3 regions of the Pseudoalteromonas sp. NZS100_1 genome follow, and region 2 is predicted to be linked to each of the others. Evidence: predicted binding sites of a transcription regulator. Region 2 holds the regulator's gene; each other region holds the start of a gene.
What was found. Region 2 encodes FliA, which starts transcription of late flagellar genes. Its sites were predicted from a motif close to CTAAAGNTNNNNNNNNNNNNGCCGATA; they were not measured.

Region 1: a site for FliA is predicted at 2,241-2,267, ahead of I6F66_RS18930 (DUF5610 domain-containing protein). Genes of this name have one in related genera too.
Region 3: a site for FliA is predicted at 2,361-2,387, ahead of pomA (flagellar motor protein PomA). Genes of this name have one in related genera too.

The regions. Positions count from the first base shown of each region.
Region 1 covers NZ_JADYXN010000041.1:518-7,079, forward strand. The annotation lists gene I6F66_RS18920 (RNA-binding protein) at 1-243, shown strand, start outside; gene murI (glutamate racemase) at 206-1,006, opposite strand; gene I6F66_RS18930 (DUF5610 domain-containing protein) at 1,072-2,211, opposite strand; gene trmA (tRNA (uridine(54)-C5)-methyltransferase TrmA) at 2,374-3,471, shown strand; gene I6F66_RS18940 (thiol:disulfide interchange protein DsbA/DsbL) at 3,538-4,176, opposite strand; gene I6F66_RS18945 (thiol:disulfide interchange protein DsbA/DsbL) at 4,193-4,816, opposite strand; gene I6F66_RS18950 (serine/threonine protein kinase) at 4,851-5,825, opposite strand; gene ccoG (cytochrome c oxidase accessory protein CcoG) at 5,912-6,562, opposite strand, start outside.
Region 2 covers NZ_JADYXN010000001.1:120,680-127,241, forward strand. The annotation lists gene I6F66_RS00585 (chemotaxis protein CheA) at 1-1,546, opposite strand, end outside; gene I6F66_RS00590 (protein phosphatase CheZ) at 1,562-2,335, opposite strand; gene cheY (chemotaxis response regulator CheY) at 2,353-2,736, opposite strand; gene I6F66_RS00600 (RNA polymerase sigma factor FliA) at 2,777-3,487, opposite strand; gene I6F66_RS00605 (MinD/ParA family protein) at 3,514-4,374, opposite strand; gene flhF (flagellar biosynthesis protein FlhF) at 4,367-5,848, opposite strand; gene flhA (flagellar biosynthesis protein FlhA) at 5,870-6,562, opposite strand, start outside.
Region 3 covers NZ_JADYXN010000035.1:28,618-35,179, reverse strand. The annotation lists gene I6F66_RS18180 (hypothetical protein) at 1-459, opposite strand, end outside; gene I6F66_RS18175 (flagellar motor protein MotB) at 611-1,531, opposite strand; gene pomA (flagellar motor protein PomA) at 1,534-2,301, opposite strand; gene I6F66_RS18165 (exodeoxyribonuclease VII small subunit) at 2,622-2,864, shown strand; gene ispA ((2E,6E)-farnesyl diphosphate synthase) at 2,867-3,754, shown strand; gene dxs (1-deoxy-D-xylulose-5-phosphate synthase) at 3,860-5,722, shown strand; gene I6F66_RS18150 (ligand-binding sensor domain-containing diguanylate cyclase) at 5,796-6,562, opposite strand, start outside.

The DNA.
Region 1 (6,562 bases), on a different contig from region 2:
GTGGTTCGTGCATTATTTGAAGAACAAGGCAAAGTATTCAATGTTCGTTTATTAAAGGATAAGAATACTGGCAAGCGTCGTGGCTTTGGTTTTGTTGAAATGGCGCAAGCTGATGCAGACAATGCAATTGCTAACTTGAACGATAGCGAGTTCCAACAACGTACTTTAAAGGTACGTGAAGCAAAACAAAAACAAGAAGATGATTCTAATGCTCTACGTACTGAGACGGATCAGTCAGTGTAACTAGCTTTACCGCTAGCTTATTGCTAAACACATCAGCCGTTGCATAATATTGCAGCGGCTTTTTTATGTCTGTTAGTTTATTCACACACAAGTTAAGTTGGTTAAGTAGGTAGTTGACTCTGTTTGCTATCGCTACACCTGAATCAAGTAATTTTACATTCCCTTTAAAATACTGACTAATAGGCTCTGCTAATATTGGAAAGTGCGTACATCCTAATACAAGTACATCTATAGTTTTATCTATATGTAGGTCATCAAGCACTTGATGCAACTTGTTTGTATCCAAAGACTCTGTAAAAAAGTATTGCTCAGCTAAAGTTACTAACTCCACACTGCTATATAGATTAACGGTTACATTACGTGCATGCTCAGTAATTAATGTTTTAGTGTATGAACTGGCGACCGTTGCCGGTGTGGCTAATAAGCCAATATGATTTGAACGTGTTAACTCTGCCGCAGGCTTTATTGCTGGCACAACACCTACTATAGGAATATCTGTCATTTGGCGAACAGCGCTAAGTGCAGATGTAGAAGCGGTATTACACGCTATTACAATTAAATCAACGTTAAGCGTATTAGCTTTGATGAAATGAATAAGTGAGCATAATCGGTTAATGATTGTTTTTTGGGATTGAGCACCATAAGGTAGTAATGCATTATCCATAAAATAACTGTACTGAGCATTGGGGATACTTTGCTTTATATGCTCAAGTACAGTAGTTCCACCAATACCTGAATCAAAGACCATTATATGCGCTGACAAACTACCGTTCCCACTTTACTTTAAGAACGGCAGTTTGCCATGAGGTATTTATAAAAGAAAGTAGTTTAACTTTGCGTGGTTTCTAAATCAGCAAGCTCGTCGGCTGCCGAATTTAACTGATTAAGGTTTTCGAACATAGACTTTGTGTAATCCACTAACTTATCTATTTGCTCCTGATCTTGATTTAACCATTGGAGAATGCCAGCTAGCTGATTTTGTAATCCAAGCTCACCCGCTTTTTCAAAAGCATTTTTAAGGTCATCATTAAAAGGAGCTAAACCTTCCGCTACTCGTTTTTCTGGTGCTGGTCTATATTCTTCATAGCTTTTAACTGTTGCTATTGTTTTTGTTTGGCGTAAATCCATAGAAAAAGCCACCAGCTGATCGCTGTCTAAACTCAGCTCTTGCGCTTGTTCAAATGCTTCATCTAAATCACCACCAAAAAAGGTTTTACTTAGATCTTGTAAGTCTTCCATCATTGCATTAATAGCTTCTTGCTCTTGCTCATTTAAGTCACCATTAACCGACATCGAAAATGATACCTGTCGAGATTGCGATGATGAGCTTGCAAACGACTCGCTATTACTGTTTTGCTGATAGCCACTTGCCGACTGAGATTCAAATGCATCTGCAAAGCTAATACTTACCTCGTCACCCTCTGCGGTGGTAAATTTATACTCTGCATTACTCGTCATACTGACATATTGAGCCTGGCTTATATTTACGCTGGCAGGTTGTGGGTTAAATAACGACTCTTCAAACTTATCGAGCCCATTGTAAATTCCCTCTTTGGACTTATTAATCCCCTCTTCCATGTCATCATTAAATACACCTGTACCTTTGAGTTCATCAACAGCGTCGTCAATCCCTATTTGGACTCCTTTGCGCGCGTCGCCTAACATATCTTTGAGCTTTTCGTCATCAGCGCCATTAGCTTTTGCTTTATTAACAGCACGACTTACAAAATCGAGTACGTTTTTTACTATTTCATCAAAATCAAATAGTGGTTTATCTGCTTTTTTTTCTGCGATAGGCAATCCAAGCTGCTCAGCCATTTTATCGCCAAGCACCTTTGCGGCCAACTCTCGGCCTCGTTGTTGATAGCTATCTTGAGGAGACGTAATTGTAGGTTGCTGTATATCAGCTTTATTATTGAATTTATTGATGTTGTTGTTTGGCGTAAAGCCATAATTACCTATTTTCATGATTCGTCTCCTAAGCGTGCGTAGTTTATTATCGGCTATAACAACAAAAACTAAAGTACAATGTTCAATAAAACAGCATAAATGCTAGCCAAAACTAGACAAATACGCAGCGCTCCCTACAATAGCGCCGATAAACAGATCTTAGATAAGGTAGTAGCGTTAATGGCAGTTATTAAAATAGATACCACACAGTACCAAACGCAGTTAAGTGAAAAAGAGCAGCGTATTAGTGCACAGTTCCAACGTTTTGGTGTGGAGCAACTAGAAGTATTTAGCTCAGAGCCAACTAACTACCGCCAACGTGCTGAATTTAGAGTATGGCACGACGGTGACGATCTGTTTCACATTATGTTTGATCAACAAACAAAAGAAAAAATCCGTGTTGATACATTTGATCCAGCAGCGCCTCTAGTTGGTGAAATAATGCAGGTGATGATTGAGCATCTTAAGCCTTGTGAAATATTACGTCGTAAGTTATTTCAAATCGATTACCTATCCACGCTAAGCGGTGAAATTTTAGTAAGCTTGCTTTATCACAAACCACTTGATGATGAATGGTTAAGTGAAATTAAAGCGCTTAAAGAAAAACTAAGCAGTAAATACAAAATTGACTTTATCGGCCGTGCTCGCAAACAAAAAGAAGTGCTGGGTGATGACTTTGTAACTGAGCGTTTAACAGTTAATGGTCAAGAGCTTATTTATCAACAAGTAGAAAATAGCTTTACTCAGCCTAATGCAAAAGTAAATATTAATATGCTGGAGTGGGCGCAAGATTTATGTAAACCACTTAAAAATGATTTATTAGAACTGTATTGCGGTAACGGTAACTTTTCAATTGCGTTAGCGGGCTGTTTTAATAAAGTATTAGCAACAGAAATATCAAAATCATCTGTTCATTCTGCTCAATACAATATTGCTAAAAATAACGTAGAGAACTTAGATATTATTCGTATGTCTAGTGAAGAGTTTACTCAAGCAATGAATGGCGAGCGTACTTTCTCTCGTTTAGACGGTATTGACCTTAAAAGCTATGACTGCCAAACCATATTAGTTGATCCACCGCGCGCGGGCATGGATGAATTAACGTGTGACTTAGTAGCTAACTACGAAAGCATAATTTATATATCGTGTAATCCTGAAACCCTTGAGCGTGACCTTGATCACCTAACACGTACGCACAACGTTAAGCGCTTTGCTATATTTGATCAGTTCCCATATACACATCACATTGAGTCGGGTGTTTTCTTGCAGCGCAAATAAATACGCTCAGTAAACGTTACCCATAAAAAAAGCTCCTTGTAGGAGCTTTTTTAGTTTTAGCTAAACTTACTTGTTAGCTAAGTAATTAATCAGTTTGCTAATATCTTCTGGTTCAGTAATACCCGACTCACGACCTAGGTTTAATTTATACTTACCATTTACAATAAATGTAGGTACGCCACGTAGTGCGCCTTTTTCTTTAAAGTAGTCTTGATCGCGTTTCATTTTAGAGCTCAGCGTACGTACCGAGAAGCTTTTAAACAGCTTATCAAACTTATCGCCATCAACGCCCTGCGCTACAAATATATCTTTTACATCTGCAAGCTCATTAAAACTAGCGCGCTTTGTATGAATATGATTAAAGATTGCAGAGACAATTTTATCTTTTTGCGGAAGCACTTCTGCAGTAGCGAGTGCTTGGCTCATCATCTGTTGGTTTTCTGGGTCGCGTACACCTACAAAATCAACATGGCTCTTTTTAAATTTAACGTTTTTATCAAGCTTAGGCTTAAACTCACCAATTAGTGCTTCCATGTTATTACATGCAGGGCAGTAAAATGAGAAAAACTCTTTAATTTCTGGCTTTTTTGTTGCGCGCTCAGAAACAACGTCGTAATGCACGCCTTCTTCATACGTTGCTGCAAAGCTTGTTGCCGCCATAGGAAGTAGTACTGCAAGCAAACCTGCTTTAACTAATTTAATCATTATTATGCTCCGAAATTTATAGTGCTAATAAAAACGCTACTAACTCATCAAGTTCTTTTTGATTTTTGATGGTGTTGAGGTTTATTTTATATTTATCGTTAACAATAAAAGTAGGTACACCTGTAAGTGCGCCTAATTTTGAATATTTATTTTGTTTGTTTTGCATTGCTTGCTCAGCCGAAATAACTGGCATGCTTGCAATTTCTTGATCAAACGTTGCGCTATCAATACCGTTTACTTCAAGTAATTTTTTAACGTCTTTCATTTCAGTTAAAGGAGCACGCTGAACATGAATACTTTTAAAAATTTGATCGCTAATACTCTGCGCCTGACCATGCTGCTTAGCAATTAAGTAGGCAAAGCTTAAATTACTTTGTGCTTGTGGCGACACGCCACCTAAAAAGTTCACGTGGTTTTTAATAAACTCCGCGCCTTCTGGCAAGCCTTGTTCAATTGCTTTTGCTACTGGTTCAAACTTAAAGCAATGTGGACAGTAAAATGAGAAAAACTCGGTTACTTGTGGTGATGTACTTTTGTCTACATCAATAACAGTGTATTGATTATCAACTTCAAACTGTGCAGCAAGTGCTGCAAATGGTAAACATAAAAGTAATAAACTCAGTTTTAATTTTTTAAGCATTTGTATCTCGTTGTACTTGTCTTTAAATAAAATATTACGGCAATAACTTTAACGGTGCTTCTTGCAGTGCTGCAAGTTGCTCCTTCAGTGCTAAAATTTGTTGCTCCCAGTATTTGTCATCAGCAAACCATGTAAAGTTCCGCACAAAGGCAGGATCGCTCCATCGTTTAGCTACCCATCCCATATAATGGATAATACGCATCGCTCGCAGCGGTTCAATTAATTTGAGTTGAGAGTGATCAAAATCACAAAACTCTTCATACGCACTCACAAGGGTGTCTAACTGTAACAGTTGCGTCGCTCTATCGCCACTGAGCATCATCCATAAATCTTGGATTGCAGGACCTTGGCGGCTGTCATCTAAATCAACAAACATTAGCGCATCACCTGCCCACAAAATATTACCAACGTGGCAGTCACCATGTAAGCGAATACTTTGCACATCTTTATACTGTTTTTGCGCCTGCTCTATCACTAAATCTAAAATAGTATAAAAGGCAGTATTTATTCCCATAGGCACTAAGTTACTTTTTTGAAGATGAACTTTGGCTGTATGTAAATACTCCTCGCAAGTAACTGTTGGCCTATAAGTAAAAGGCTTTGTTTTAGCTACTTGGTGCATACGGCCAATTAAACGCCCCATTACATCAAGCTGGTCTAAGTTATCAACCTCAAATAAACGCCCGCCGACACTTGGAAACAACACAAACAAATAACCTTCGTGTTCAAACAAGCTTTGCCCATTATATAAAATAGGGGCAACAACAGGCACTTCCGCTTCTGCCAGTTCAAATGCAAAATCATGCTCTTCTTGAATTTGCTCTTTACTCCAGCGCTCTGGGCGATAAAACTTCACTACGTAACGCAGGCCATCATCGGCTTTAAATTGGTACACTCTGTTTTCATAGCTATTGAGTGCCAACAAACCAGATTCAGCGTACACACCTACGCTTTCTATTGCATCGAGTATTAGGTCAGGTGTTAAGTCAATAAAACTAAATTTACTCATACTCTTCTTATATAAAATAAAAAGCGGGTTATATACCCGCTTTTGTTAATTGCTATATCAACTTACCTATTTAAGGTAGGTTGTGATTATCGCGCTTTAAAAAAGTTACTCGACTGCGATATTGTTTCATCCGGCTCATCTACCGGTGAAAGCACAAAATTAAACTCTGTCATTGGCGCTTTTAAATCATAAGGGTCCATTACAAGCGACAATGGCACATTATGAGATTGCCCTGCCTGCACAGTAAATGACTGCTTACCAATATACTTAAAGTTATCTAACCCTTGTACTTTAATATTAAAGGTTTGCTCGTACTGCGCTTTATTAATTACCTTTAATGTATAGGTGTTCTCTACTAAACCATCAAAATCGACACGATATAATTGGTTTCGATCACGAATGATATCAAAGTCCATTGTTTTACGCAGCGCTATATTAGCTACAAGTGCTCCCGTAAGCACAACAAGTATGACCGTGTAACCAATGATTTTAGCTCGTAGTGGATTCGTTTTATTTTCTGGGGTTTCGAGGTTTCGCTCTGTCGTATATGAAATAAGTCCACGCGGGTATTCCATTTTATCCATTACGCCATCACACGCATCAATACATGCACCACAGTTAATACACTCAGCTTGCAGCCCATTTCTAATATCAATACCTGTTGGGCACACTTGAACACACAGGTTGCAGTCGATACAGTCGCCTAGCTCTAAATCTTCATGATCTACTTTACGTGA
Region 2 (6,562 bases):
GTTTCTCAGCATCCATACCAGCGCCATCATCTTTAATGGTCAACAAAATATGGTCGCCTTCCTGAGACGCTGATAAAGTAACATTACCTGTTCTAGGCTTACCGGCAGCCTCACGAACAGCTGGCATTTCAATACCGTGGTCAACTGAGTTTCGAACTAAATGCACAAGCGGATCGGCTAGTGCTTCCACTAAGTTTTTATCTAAATCGGTTTCTTCACCTACAAGTTGTAAGTCAATGTCTTTGTTTAAGCTGCGTGCTAAATCGCGTACTACGCGAGGGAAACGACCAAATACCTTTTTAATTGGTTGCATTCGCGTTTGCATAACCGCGCCTTGAATATCAGCAGTCACTACATCTAAGTTAGAGATTGCTTTACCCATTGCTTCACTGTCTGAATTGGTCGCTAAACTAACCAAACGATTTCGCACAAGTACTAACTCACCAACCATATTCATAATTTGGTCAAGTCGTTTTGTATCTACGCGAACTGTCGTCTCTGCTGCTGGTGGCGCTGATTTTTTGGGCGTTGCTGGCGCTGCTTTAGCAACCGGTTTTTCTACCGGTTTAGAAGCGGGTGCTTTTACAGGTTCTGGTTTTTTTACAGGCACACTCGCTTTTGCAGCTGGTTTAGCTGGGATATTGGGCTGTTTCACAGCTGGAGTGCTTTCTATTGATTTAGGTGCAGTGCCTTTACCATGAAGTTCATCAAGAAGCGCTTCAAATTCATCATCACTAATTTCATCATCTGATGAATTAGCAGTATTTGACGCTGGTTTAGCTGGTTCTACAGGTGCTTTAACTACACTACTTTGCTCAGGTGCTTTACTCGCAACCTCACCAAAACTGCCAACTCCATGTAACTCGTCTAATAAGCTGTCAAATTCATCATCAGTAATATCACCATTAAAATCACTACTACTTGCTACTGGCTTTTCAACTGCAGGACCTTGTCCTTTACCGTGTAGTTCATCAAGTAAGTTTTCAAATTCATCTTCAGTGATTTCGTTTATTTCAGCATCACTAACCGAAGGAGTTCCGCTAAACATTTCATCAAATGCAAATGGATCTTCCTCATCAGCTATTGGCGTATCAACTACTTCATCAAGAGGTTGTTCAACGTCAGTTTCTGAAGCGACTCCGTTAAGCTCGGCTTCTGTTGGAGGTAGGCCCAAAATGTGGAGGGTTTGAAGTAACTCAGGATCTGCTGGTTCTGGCTTATCCCTATTTTGGATAGTCGCGAACATTTCATTAATGGTGTCGAGCGCTTGTAAAATAACATCCATTAACTCTGAATTGACCGTTCGCACGCCTTGACGTAGTAAATCAAATACGTTTTCAGCGCCGTGGCAAGCATCAACAAGTTCTGTCATAGCTAAAAAGCCTGCACCACCTTTTACAGTGTGAAAGCCTCTAAATATGGCATTTAGTAACTCGGTATCTTCTGGATTATTTTCCAGTTCAACTAACTGTTCAGATAAAAGCTCTAGGATTTCTCCTGCCTCTACAAGAAAGTCTTGTAAAATATCTTCATCGACTTCAAACATGCAGTTACTCTCCTCTTAGAAGCCCAAACTTGATAAAAGATCATCGACTTCATCTTGATCAGATACAACATCATTACGCGATTCTTTATCAATAATAGGGCCTTCAGGACCTGCTAAAGTTTGTGTGGCAACTGGTTCTTTTATTTTTTGTTGTTCTACTTTATTCGCTGTGTTGTCACTGTCATCTTGTTCAGCAAACGCTGTTAAAAGATGAAGTAAGCTTTCTTCTACTTCTCTAACAAGTTCTATAACACGGCGAATAACTTGACCTGTTAAGTCTTGATAGTCTTGAGCCATTAGTACATTTGTCATTAAGCTTTGAAGCTCATCCGTTTTATGATGAGAGTTATTCATAAACTTATCGATACTATGGCAAAGTTGTTTAAACTCACCAAGCTCAATCTCCCGGCTCATTAAACGATCCCATGTCGGTTTGATATGAGATATTTCATCTGCAAGTTGCTGAGCTATAGGTAAACTAGCCTCAACAGCATCCATTGTTTTATTAGCCGCATTTTCTGTCATTTCTATAACATAATTAAGCCGCTTTTTAGCATCTGGAATCGCATCTGTCGTTATGTTAGTTAAGCGAGTATCAAGCTCAAAGCTTTTAAGTGCTTCGTGCAGTTGACGAGTCAACTTCCCAACTTCAGCAAATAATTTAGACTGCTCTTGCGAAGCTGTCTCTAAAATCAACTGATTAGCTTTATCTTGCTCATCGTTTTCTAAATAAATGACGAGTTGACGAGCTTGTTCTAACGTTATTTGAGGCGCAGCTGGTGCTGACATAAGCCTCTCCCCCATCATTAGCCTAAGCGTTCAAATACTTTTTCTAATTTAGTTTTTAATGTTCCAGCCGTAAATGGCTTAACAATATAACCATTAACGCCAGCTTGCGCTGCAGCAATTATTTGTTCTTTTTTAGCTTCTGCCGTTACCATCAATACAGGGATATGTTTTAACTTATCATCTGCACGAATTGCTCTTAGAAGGTCAATACCTTGCATTCCCGGCATATTCCAATCTGTAACCACAAAATCAAATACTTGATTTTGTAACATAGGCAGAGCTGTAGACCCGTCATCAGCTTCTTGAACGTTAGTGAAACCTAAGTCACGTAATAGGTTTTTTATAATTCGTCTCATCGTTGAAAAATCATCAACTACAAGAATTTTCATGTTTTTATCCAAAACATCCCCCAGTGAGGTATTAACCTTAGTTTACTTACTACTAGTTTATCCAGTCATTGATTTTAGCTTTAAGCTTAATCATCGCCTGACCATGTATCTGACTTACACGCGATTCACTTACATCGAGTATATGTCCTATTTCTTTTAAATTCATTTCATCGTTATAGTATAAAGAAAGTACCATTGCATCACGCTCTGGTAATGACTTTATTGCATTTAGCAAAGACTCATTAAACCGATCATTTTTAACATTATTAAAAGGTTTGTCTAGCGCTAAATCTTGGCCTACGGGAGTAATAACATCCTCATCTACACCAAGGTCTTCTATACCTAATACTTTACTGGTATTAACATCATTTAAAATATGATGGTACTCATTGAGTGAAATTTCAAGTTTTTCAGCAACTTCTGTATCTGTTGGTTCGCGATTCAGACTGCTTTCGAGCCCAGTAATTGCTTCTGCAACTTGTCGGCTTTTACGGTGTACTGAACGAGGAGCCCAATCACCACGGCGCATTTCATCAAGCATAGCCCCGCGAATACGAATACCGGCGAAGGTTTCAAAGCTTGCGCCTTTTGTTGCATCAAAGTTTTTTGAAGCTTCTATTAAACCTATCATTCCTGATTGAATTAAATCATCAAGCTGAACGCTAGGTGGTAATCGAGCAATTAGATGACATGCCACTTTTTTAACAAGTGATGCATGTTTCTCAACAATCACATTTAAGTTTTGTGTTGATTGATATCCCATAGCTCTATTCACCAATGTTGTCATAATTAGCCGTTTACTAGTTTCTCAATGAAAAACTCTAAATGCCCAGATGGTTGATTTGGTATTGGCCATTTAACTGCTTTTGTCGCCAGCGCTTTAAACGCGAGAGCGGCTGGCGAACTTGGAAAGAGCTCAACAATCACCTTTTGGCGACGTGTTGCTTTGCGCATATTTTCGTCATAAGGAACCGTTGCTACTAGCTCCATTGAAACATCTAAAAAGCGATCGGTAACTTTAGATAGTTTTGCAAACAATTCAGTGCCTTCACGCATACTGCGGACCATATTGGCAACAATTTTGAACTTATAAACACCGTGCTCGCGGCTTAATACTTTAATAAGTGCGTAAGCATCGGTTATTGATGTTGGTTCATCGCACACTACAACCATTACATCTTGTGCTGCTCGTGAGAAGCTTAGCACCATGTCTGAAATACCAGCGGCTGTATCTACAATTAAAATATCAAATTCGGTATTCAATTCGCTAAATGCACGAATTAGCCCGGCATGCTCAGATGGCGATAATTCAACCATACTTTGCGAGCCCGATGTAGCAGGTACAATTTTAATACCAGCAGGCCCTTCAACTAAAATCTCGTCAAGCTCACATTCACCTGACAAAACGTGTGATAAATTGCGCTCTACACGTAAACCAAGCATCACATCACAGTTTGCTAAACCTAGGTCAGCATCCAGCACTAATACTCTATTACCTTGTTGCCCTAGTGCAATAGCGGTATTTAGAGAAACATTTGTTTTCCCCACGCCACCTTTACCACCGGTTACAGCGATAACTTTTACGCCGTTGTTATTGTTTTGACTCATTTTGCGCAGGCCGCTTGCTTGATCTAATACTGTGTTAATCATACATCCCTACTGTACTTGGCGCCACTGCTTGGTGCCTTGAATGTTGTGCTTTTGTTCTTTTTAAATATAACTGCTCAGCCTTTTTCACTAGTTTTTCAGCATTTGCAACACGAATATCTTCTGGCACTCGTTGACCGTTAGTAAGATACCCTATTGGAAGGCGATTTTGAATCGCAATACTAATAATCTCACCCAAACTTAATGATTCATCTAACTTAGTGAAAATACAACCACTTAACTGTACTTTTTTAAAGTGACGTACTGTTTCTTGTAATACATTAATTTGTGCCGTCGCGCTTAGTACTAAGTAGCTGCGAATATCCACACGTTGGTTACGCATTAACGTGTTTAACTGCTCAGTTAAACGTAAATCTCGCTGACTCATACCTGCTGTATCAATTAATACTAGACGTTTATTTCGTAAATGATATAAAACTTCAGCTAATTCATTAGCATCTTTAACTTGCTTTACACCACAACCAATAATACGGCCGTAAGTAGCAAGCTGTTCATAAGCACCAATTCTGTATGTATCAGTGGTTATTAAGGCCACTTTATCAGCGCCATATTTTTGTGCGCCTAAAGCTGCAAGCTTAGCAACTGTTGTTGTTTTACCAACACCTGTTGGACCCACTAACGCATATACACCACCTTGGCGAAGTATTTCATTATTGGTTGTTTGCATTTGATCTTCGACCATCGTTAACAACGCTTTCCAGCCTTGCTTACGAGATACATCATCAGGTACAAAACATGCCATTTGTTGCGCTACTTCTTTATCAATACCCATACCGACTAAGCGGTCAACCATGCAAGCGCGTGTTGGATCGCGACGCGCCATATCTTGCTGCATTAAGCCTGATACTTGATGCTCAAGTAATTGACGAATTGCGTTCATTTCTTCACGCATTGTTGTCATTTCTTCGCTTTCATTATTGGGTGTTTGTTGGCGAGCCGTTACTGGACTATCTAAATCATCAAAGTCGCTGTCTAAATCATCAAAACCTAAGCTATCCGCTTGAGTTTGTGGACGAACTGGCGCTGCATTTTCAGGAGCAAACATATTTTTAGTACGCTGTTCCATAACTGGTTCTTGATAGTTATCTGTAGTATCAATACCTGATTGTGAAAACATTGATGCAAGTTCAGGGGAGCGAGGACGCGGTGATTGGCGCTCTAACAAAGCCTGTAGGCTGTCAGCCACTTTTGCCTGCGGCTCTGGTTTGGCACGCTGAGGCTCTGGTTTTACAAAATTATGCATACTTTGCTGTGGTGCTTGAGCACGCGGCTCTGCAGTACGTTGTGGTTGCGCTGCTACTTTAGGGGCTGCTTTGTCATAATCAACTGCCGCTACAATTTCTACACCGTTAGCCAGCTTCTTATTTGACATAATAACCGCATCAACACCTAACTCATCTTTAACTTCTTTAAGTGCTGTGCGCATATCTTTAGCAAAAAAACGTTTAATTTTCATGATTCAACCCCTGTTAAAATCTTATTGTTGGCCTACAGAGCTAACAATCTTGATCTGTCTTTCGTCTGGTACCTCTTGATAAGACATCACTCTCAATCCTGGAATGGTGTACTTAACAAAACGAGATAACACAGTGCGTAACATTCCTGACGTTAGCAATATAGAAGGTTCACCGGCCATTTCTTGATTTTGATGCGCTTGTGTCAATGACACTTGAAGTCGCTCTGCAAGTCCAGGCTCAATACCGGCACCTTCATCGCCTGCATTTTGTAATGACTGATGCAACATCTGTTCCAACTCAGGTGCCAAGGTTATGACAGGGATTTCTGATGACATACCAACCGCATCTTGAACAATTAACCTACGCAGAGAAATACGCACTGCAGCCGTTAATACATCAGGGTCTTGGCTACGCGGACCATACTCAACAAGGGTTTGAACAATTGAGCGCATATCGCGAATAGCTACACCTTCATTCAATAAATTTTGCAGTACTTTTACAATTGCAGTTAATGGCAACACATCAGGTACTAGTCCTTCTACTAAGCGAGGATGGCTTTTAGCAAGCATATCAAGCAGGTTTTGAACTTCTTCATGCCCTAGTAGCAATGCCGCACTGTTAGTTAATAACTGGCTAATATGAGTGGCGACTACCGTGGCTGAATCTACAACGGTATAACCTAGTGATTGCGCTTCATCTTTTTGATCAGGCTT
Region 3 (6,562 bases), on a different contig from region 2:
TGTTAAAATATAAATAAGCGGAAGATAACAAACAACAACGGTGCCTATATTAATAAATGGCAATAAGGTTTTATAAATGTATGTACTATAAGAAAGATCCCATAAATGGCGGTCGACTAATCTAAATAGCTGTAAAATTGGTGCCATAATAACAACCAATTGACCTAATACGCATTGCCATAAATAAACCTTATCTTTTAAACCCAGATATGCGATGAGTGCCATCCAAGCAATATCATTAAAGGCCCAAACAAGGTATCGATAAACATAAATCCCATTATCAAACTCTTTCAAGTAAGGATGAATAATGGTTCCATATAAAAAAAAAGCGGCTGTAATTAAAGCGAAACGCAGGGCCAAATAATCTTTTCTAAAATAAAAGATGAAAATAGCAGGGCTTAAAATAAACACCCAACTAGTATCTAATATCAATATAGTCTTTAAAAACCATTCAGGCATTAGAGTTAATCAAGTTTTTTTTCATCATCGTCATTACCACCGCCATTTCCTGGCATATGACTAAACTTATCGACCTTTTTCATAAACTATTCCGTTACATTTGTTAAAGAAAGCATACTTTATGATAAATAAGTGTGTTTGCCAATAAAAGTTATCTTACATCTATAGGAGCTGACTCTTTTGCTTTACCTTGTAATATAGATATTTCTACTCGGCGATTCCTGCGGCGATCTTCATCGGTGTCATTCGGTACAAGTGGTCGTGTTTCAGCTCGACCAACCACCATCATTCGGGTTTTATCAAATCCTTGGACTTTTTGCAGTTCACTTGCAACGGCTACAGCACGCTTTGATGATAGGTCCCAATTATTAATATATAACTCATTCGATACCTGAAAATCATCTGTATGGCCAGATACTGTTATTTCACCGGGTACATCTTTTAACAGCACACCGATATCTTGAATTATAGGTTTAAACTTAGGTTGTAAAAATGCACTACCTGAAGGAAATGAACCATTCTCTCTAATGCGAATAATTATTTGCTGCCCTAAAGACTCAAGCTCAATTGCGCCATCGATTATTTGCTTTTCAAGCTGCTGCGCTATCTTTTTAACAAGCTCGTTAGTTTGCTCCTGATCGGCTGCTGAAGTTGCTTGCTCAGAAGATTCTTCTTGTGAGGTACTACGAGATTCGCCACCGCGTTTATCCCCGCGCTGTTCTTGCCTGCCGCCTGCTGAGCTTTCATCGCCAGCCTGAAACTCTAACATTTGTTGAGTCATTTCGACTGTTTGCTGCTGAATGGTTTCTATTGGGGTTGGCTCTGGTTTACCTGGGGTAAACTCCATGGCAATAACAGAGGTCCCTTTAGGGATGTCTTTTACTTCAATTTTATTCTGCACACCAAAAGCAAACTTCATAGAGCCCGCAATTTGTTTAAACTTAAGTACATCCATTTCTGAAAACGCGAGCAAGAGTACAAAAAAGCACATTAACAGTGACATTAAATCGGCAAACGTTCCCATCCATGCAGGTAGACCTGGTGGTGGGCATTTGCACTCTTGATCAGACATAGTTACTCCTCGGTATCTACTTTGCGTTTAGATTCAGCTAAGTAATTTTTCAAAATACCTTCGATTACTTTTGGATTCTGACCATCTTGTATACCTAAAATAGCATCCAAAATTAAACGCTGATTCATAGCTTCCTCATCTTTACGCAGTTCAAGTTTTACCTGAATAGGAATTGCCACTACATTGGCTAAAAACGCGCCATATAAAGTTGTTAATAGTGCTACTGCCATTGCAGGACCAATTGCCTTCGGGTCATCCATGTTAGACAACATTGCAACCAAACCAATTAGAGTACCAATCATGCCCATTGCAGGCCCTATATCAGCTAACGACTTAAATAAACCCGCGCCCAATTCATGGCGAGTCGTAGTTAGAGAAATATCTTTTTGAAGTGTAGCGCGAACTACATCTGCATCATGGCCATCAACGAGCATATCGACGCCTTTGCGCATAAAGGGGTTTGGAATTTCAGCTTCTTCGAGTGCTAAAAAACCGCCTTTACGAGCTGAATCAGCAAGTTCTACTGCTTTTTCGATAAGTATTTCTGGCGTTTCGATTTTAAACATAAACGCTTTGGCAACAACTTTACCTATCCCCAAAAATTGCGACATAGTGAAGTTTGATAAAACAATAAAGAGTGAACCACCAAATACAATAACCACAGACGGGGTATTGTAAAACATAGCCATTTCACCGCTACTACTCATAAACATAGACATGACAATTAAGCCAATTGCGCCTAGGATCCCGATTATGGTTGCTAAATCCACATTTCCTCCAGAAGTTTCATGCTTAATGGCCTTATCATAAACTTTTATTATTAACTGCTTATCGGCAACATATTGAATTGCTTAAGCCATTTTTATAAATAAACATAAAAAGCAGCCTTTAGCACTATCTTAGGTCAAGTTATAAGGGCTACCTAATTATCAATTGATTTATTAAACCAACAGACCGCTATTAAGGCTTTATTAATGCACTTGAAATATAATTTAACGTTATAAAGGTAAAAAACCAATATCATCCTTTGACCTAGTTTAGCATTCCCCCTAAAATTGACCCTAAATTTATTATGTAAGCTGAAATAAAGATGGCGACTAAAAAACCTGAAAACTTAAGTTTCGAACAAGCACTAGAAGAATTATCTACAATCGTTAGTGACATGGAACAAGGTGACTTATCGCTTGAGCAATCGTTAAAGCAATTTGAGCGTGGAATTGCATTAGCAAGTGCTTCATCAGGGAAATTACAGCAAGCAGAACAAAAAGTATCAATTTTGATGGGGAATGGCGAAAAGTCAGTACTTACAAATTTTGATAATGATATGGAATAGCTGTGAGCATAAAAAATCATATTGAACGTGCTCAAAAAGATGTAGTAGCGACCTTACAACAGCATTTTAACCAGCCTCTAGATACAGAAGAAACGGTAAAGAACGCCACCCAGTATGGATTATTTAATGGCGGTAAAAGATTACGTCCATTTTTAGTTTATGCCACAGGTAAAATGCTCGGCGCAAACCATCAAGACTTAAACGTACTTGCTGCTGCAATTGAGTGTATTCATAGCTATTCGTTAGTCCATGATGACTTACCAGCAATGGATGATGACGACTTACGCCGCGGACGCCCTACTTGTCATATAGAGTTTGGCGAGGCAAATGCAATTTTAGCCGGTGATGCTCTTCAAACTCTTGCTTTTGAGCTTATTGCGAATCACAAATTTGAATGCTCATCGCAAACACAAGTAAAAATGATTGCTACACTTGCCCATGCATCAGGCCTTCAGGGTATGGTTGGCGGACAAGGCCTTGATATAGCAGCAACTGATAAAGTAATTACCGTACAAGAGCTTGAGCGAATACATAAGCTAAAAACCGGGGCTCTAATTAATTGCGCAATTACACTTGGTGCACTGTGCAGTGAAAAGGCTGATCAACAAACCTTAGAAAATTTAAGTGTTTTTGGGTATGCTATAGGGCTAGCATTTCAAGTACACGACGACATTTTAGATGTTGAAGGCGATACAGTTATTTTAGGAAAGCCACAAGGCTCCGATATTGCCGCGAATAAAGCGACATATCCGGCGTTATTAGGTATGCTAGGCGCTAAAGAAAAGGCGCAGAATTTAATACAACAAGCCCATGAAGCGTTAGCAAATATAGATGCTGACACAACACTTCTTGCGTCGCTAGCAAATTACCTAATTGAGCGTGACCACTAATTTTTGCTCATACGTATTGCAATTAGCACTGACATTATTACTCAACATTAATTATTCGTAAAAGCTTTGGATTAATTAATGTTAGCGAAGGATATATATAAAACCATGACACTTGATAGTAGCAAGTATCCATTACTTAATTTGGTTGACGAGCCAGCCCAATTGCGTGACTTAGCGCAAGACAAACTCCCTGCATTTAGCAATGAGCTGCGCGATTATTTACTCAACTCAGTATCGCAAAGTAGCGGTCATCTAGCGTCTGGTTTAGGGACGGTTGAACTAACCGTTGCGCTGCATTATGTTTATAACACTCCAGACGATCGCCTAGTTTGGGACGTGGGTCATCAAGCTTATCCGCATAAAATCCTTACTGGTCGTCGCGAGCAAATGCACACTATTCGTCAAAAAGACGGTTTACACCCTTTTCCTTTTCGCGATGAAAGTCAATACGATACGTTTAGCGTAGGCCATTCAAGCACGTCTATTTCAGCTGCTTTAGGCATGTCTATTGCCGCACAAAAAGAAGGTAAAGGTCGAAAGTCTGTTGCCATTATTGGCGACGGGGCTATAACCGCAGGCATGGCATTTGAAGCGATGAATCATTTAGGTGATGTAAAATCAGACATGCTTATTATTTTAAATGATAACGAAATGTCGATTTCTGAAAATGTTGGCGCATTAACAAATCACTTTGCCCGTATTTTATCGGGTAGCTTTTATACTAACATTCGTGAAGGTAGTAAAAAGTTACTCTCAGGTGTACCTCCTGTAAAGCAACTTGCCAGTAAAATGGAAGAGCACATTAAAGGCATGATGATCCCGGGTACCTTCTTTGAAGAATTAGGCCTAAATTATATTGGTCCAATTGATGGTCACGATGTAAACATGCTTGTTGATACGCTACGTAATATGCGTAATTTAAAAGGCCCACAGCTTCTACATATAAAAACACAAAAAGGTAAGGGCTATAAACCAGCTGAAGCCGATCCTATTGGCTACCATGGTGTACCAAAATTCGATCCGAGCACAACTAGTCTGCCTAAATCTAAACCTAGTGCTGCTACTTTTTCAAAAGTATTCGGTGATTGGTTATGCGATATGGCCGAGCAAGATAGCAAGTTAATGGCTATCACGCCTGCAATGCGCGAAGGCTCAGGCATGGTACGCTTTTCTAAAGAACATCCAGATCAATATTTTGATGTCGCCATTGCTGAGCAACATGCTGTTACTTTAGCTGCTGGTTTTGCCTGTGAAGGTTTAAAACCTGTTGTTGCTATTTACTCAAGCTTTTTACAACGTGCGTATGACCAATTAATACATGATGTTGCACTGCAAAACTTACCTGTATTATTTGCCATTGACCGCGCCGGTATTGTTGGAGCCGATGGTGAAACTCATCAAGGCGCATACGATTTAAGTTTTATGCGCTGTATTCCAAATATGGTGATTATGGCGCCAAGCGATACCAACGAGTGCCGTCAAATGCTGTACACCGGCTATAAAGCAAATTGCCCAGTTGCTGTTCGTTACCCTCGCGGTAGTGCAGGTACTGCAGACATTGAAAGCACTATGCAACTGCTTGAAATAGGTAAGGCAGATACAATTAAGAACGGCAGTAAAATTGCCATTTTATCGTTCGGTACATTACTTGAAAATGCACAGCTTGCTGCAGATGAATTAGATGCAACGCTTGTTAATATGCGTTTTATTAAACCACTTGATACCGCACTTTTAAATGAGCTTGCAACTAGCCACGATGTAATTGTTACGCTTGAAGATAATGCGATTGCTGGCGGTGCCGGCTCTGCAGTTAACGAATTCTTAGCAACGCAAAAAGCTGATATTAATATCCTTAACTTAGGTATTCCTGATGAGTTTATTAAACACGGCACCCAAGATGAAATGCACGATGAAATGGGGTTAGGCGAGCAAGGAATATTAACCGCTATTAAAGCGTTTATTAATTAACTTCCTATACATCTAAAGTTGAGCATATTAAAAAAGGAGCCTAGGCTCCTTTTTTAATATCAAATATTGCTGATCAGCGCATCCACACTTTAATATCAGCTAGGCCATTGCTTTGTAAAATACCTAATTGTTGATCAACGTTAGAATTTTGTTCAAACTCAAATGCATCAAGCTGATCATCAAACGTAATATTTGCAACACCATCACCACCGCGCTTTTTAACTTGGTGTAGTGAAATATCAGCTAGGTTAATAGATGTTTCCCAGCTAATTACCTGCCCACCCAAAAGTGGTAATGGATAAAATGACCAACCAATTGATGCCGTGATATTAGTTGTTTTTCCATTTGGTAATTGGAATAAATTAGCCGCTATTACTTTACAAAGATCTGAAGCATAGCTGTCTATTTTATTGCATTTAAAATCACGTAATAATAGTAAAAACTCATCACCACTCCAACGTGCCACATAGTCAGAGCCCTGCGTACGCGAATTTAATAATGCAGCCATTTGCTGTAAGCAGCTATCACCTGCAATTGGGCCATAGGCATCATTGATACGGCTGAAATTATCAAAGTTAATAATTACCAGCACCAGTGACTTGCCTTGTGCCTGCAGCGATTGTGAATTACGTTGAAAGTGTTCAATATCTTTAGGGAGTTGATCAAACAAAAAGCGACGGCTACGCAGCCCTGTTAACTCATCTGAGTGACTAACTAATTTAAGCTGTGAATTCACTTGGCCTAATTTATCATTAGCTTGACGAAGCTCTAAGGTACGCTCGGTGATCAAGCCCTCTAATGCTTCTTGTTTTCTACGCTCTTGCGCTCTAAACACCCAAA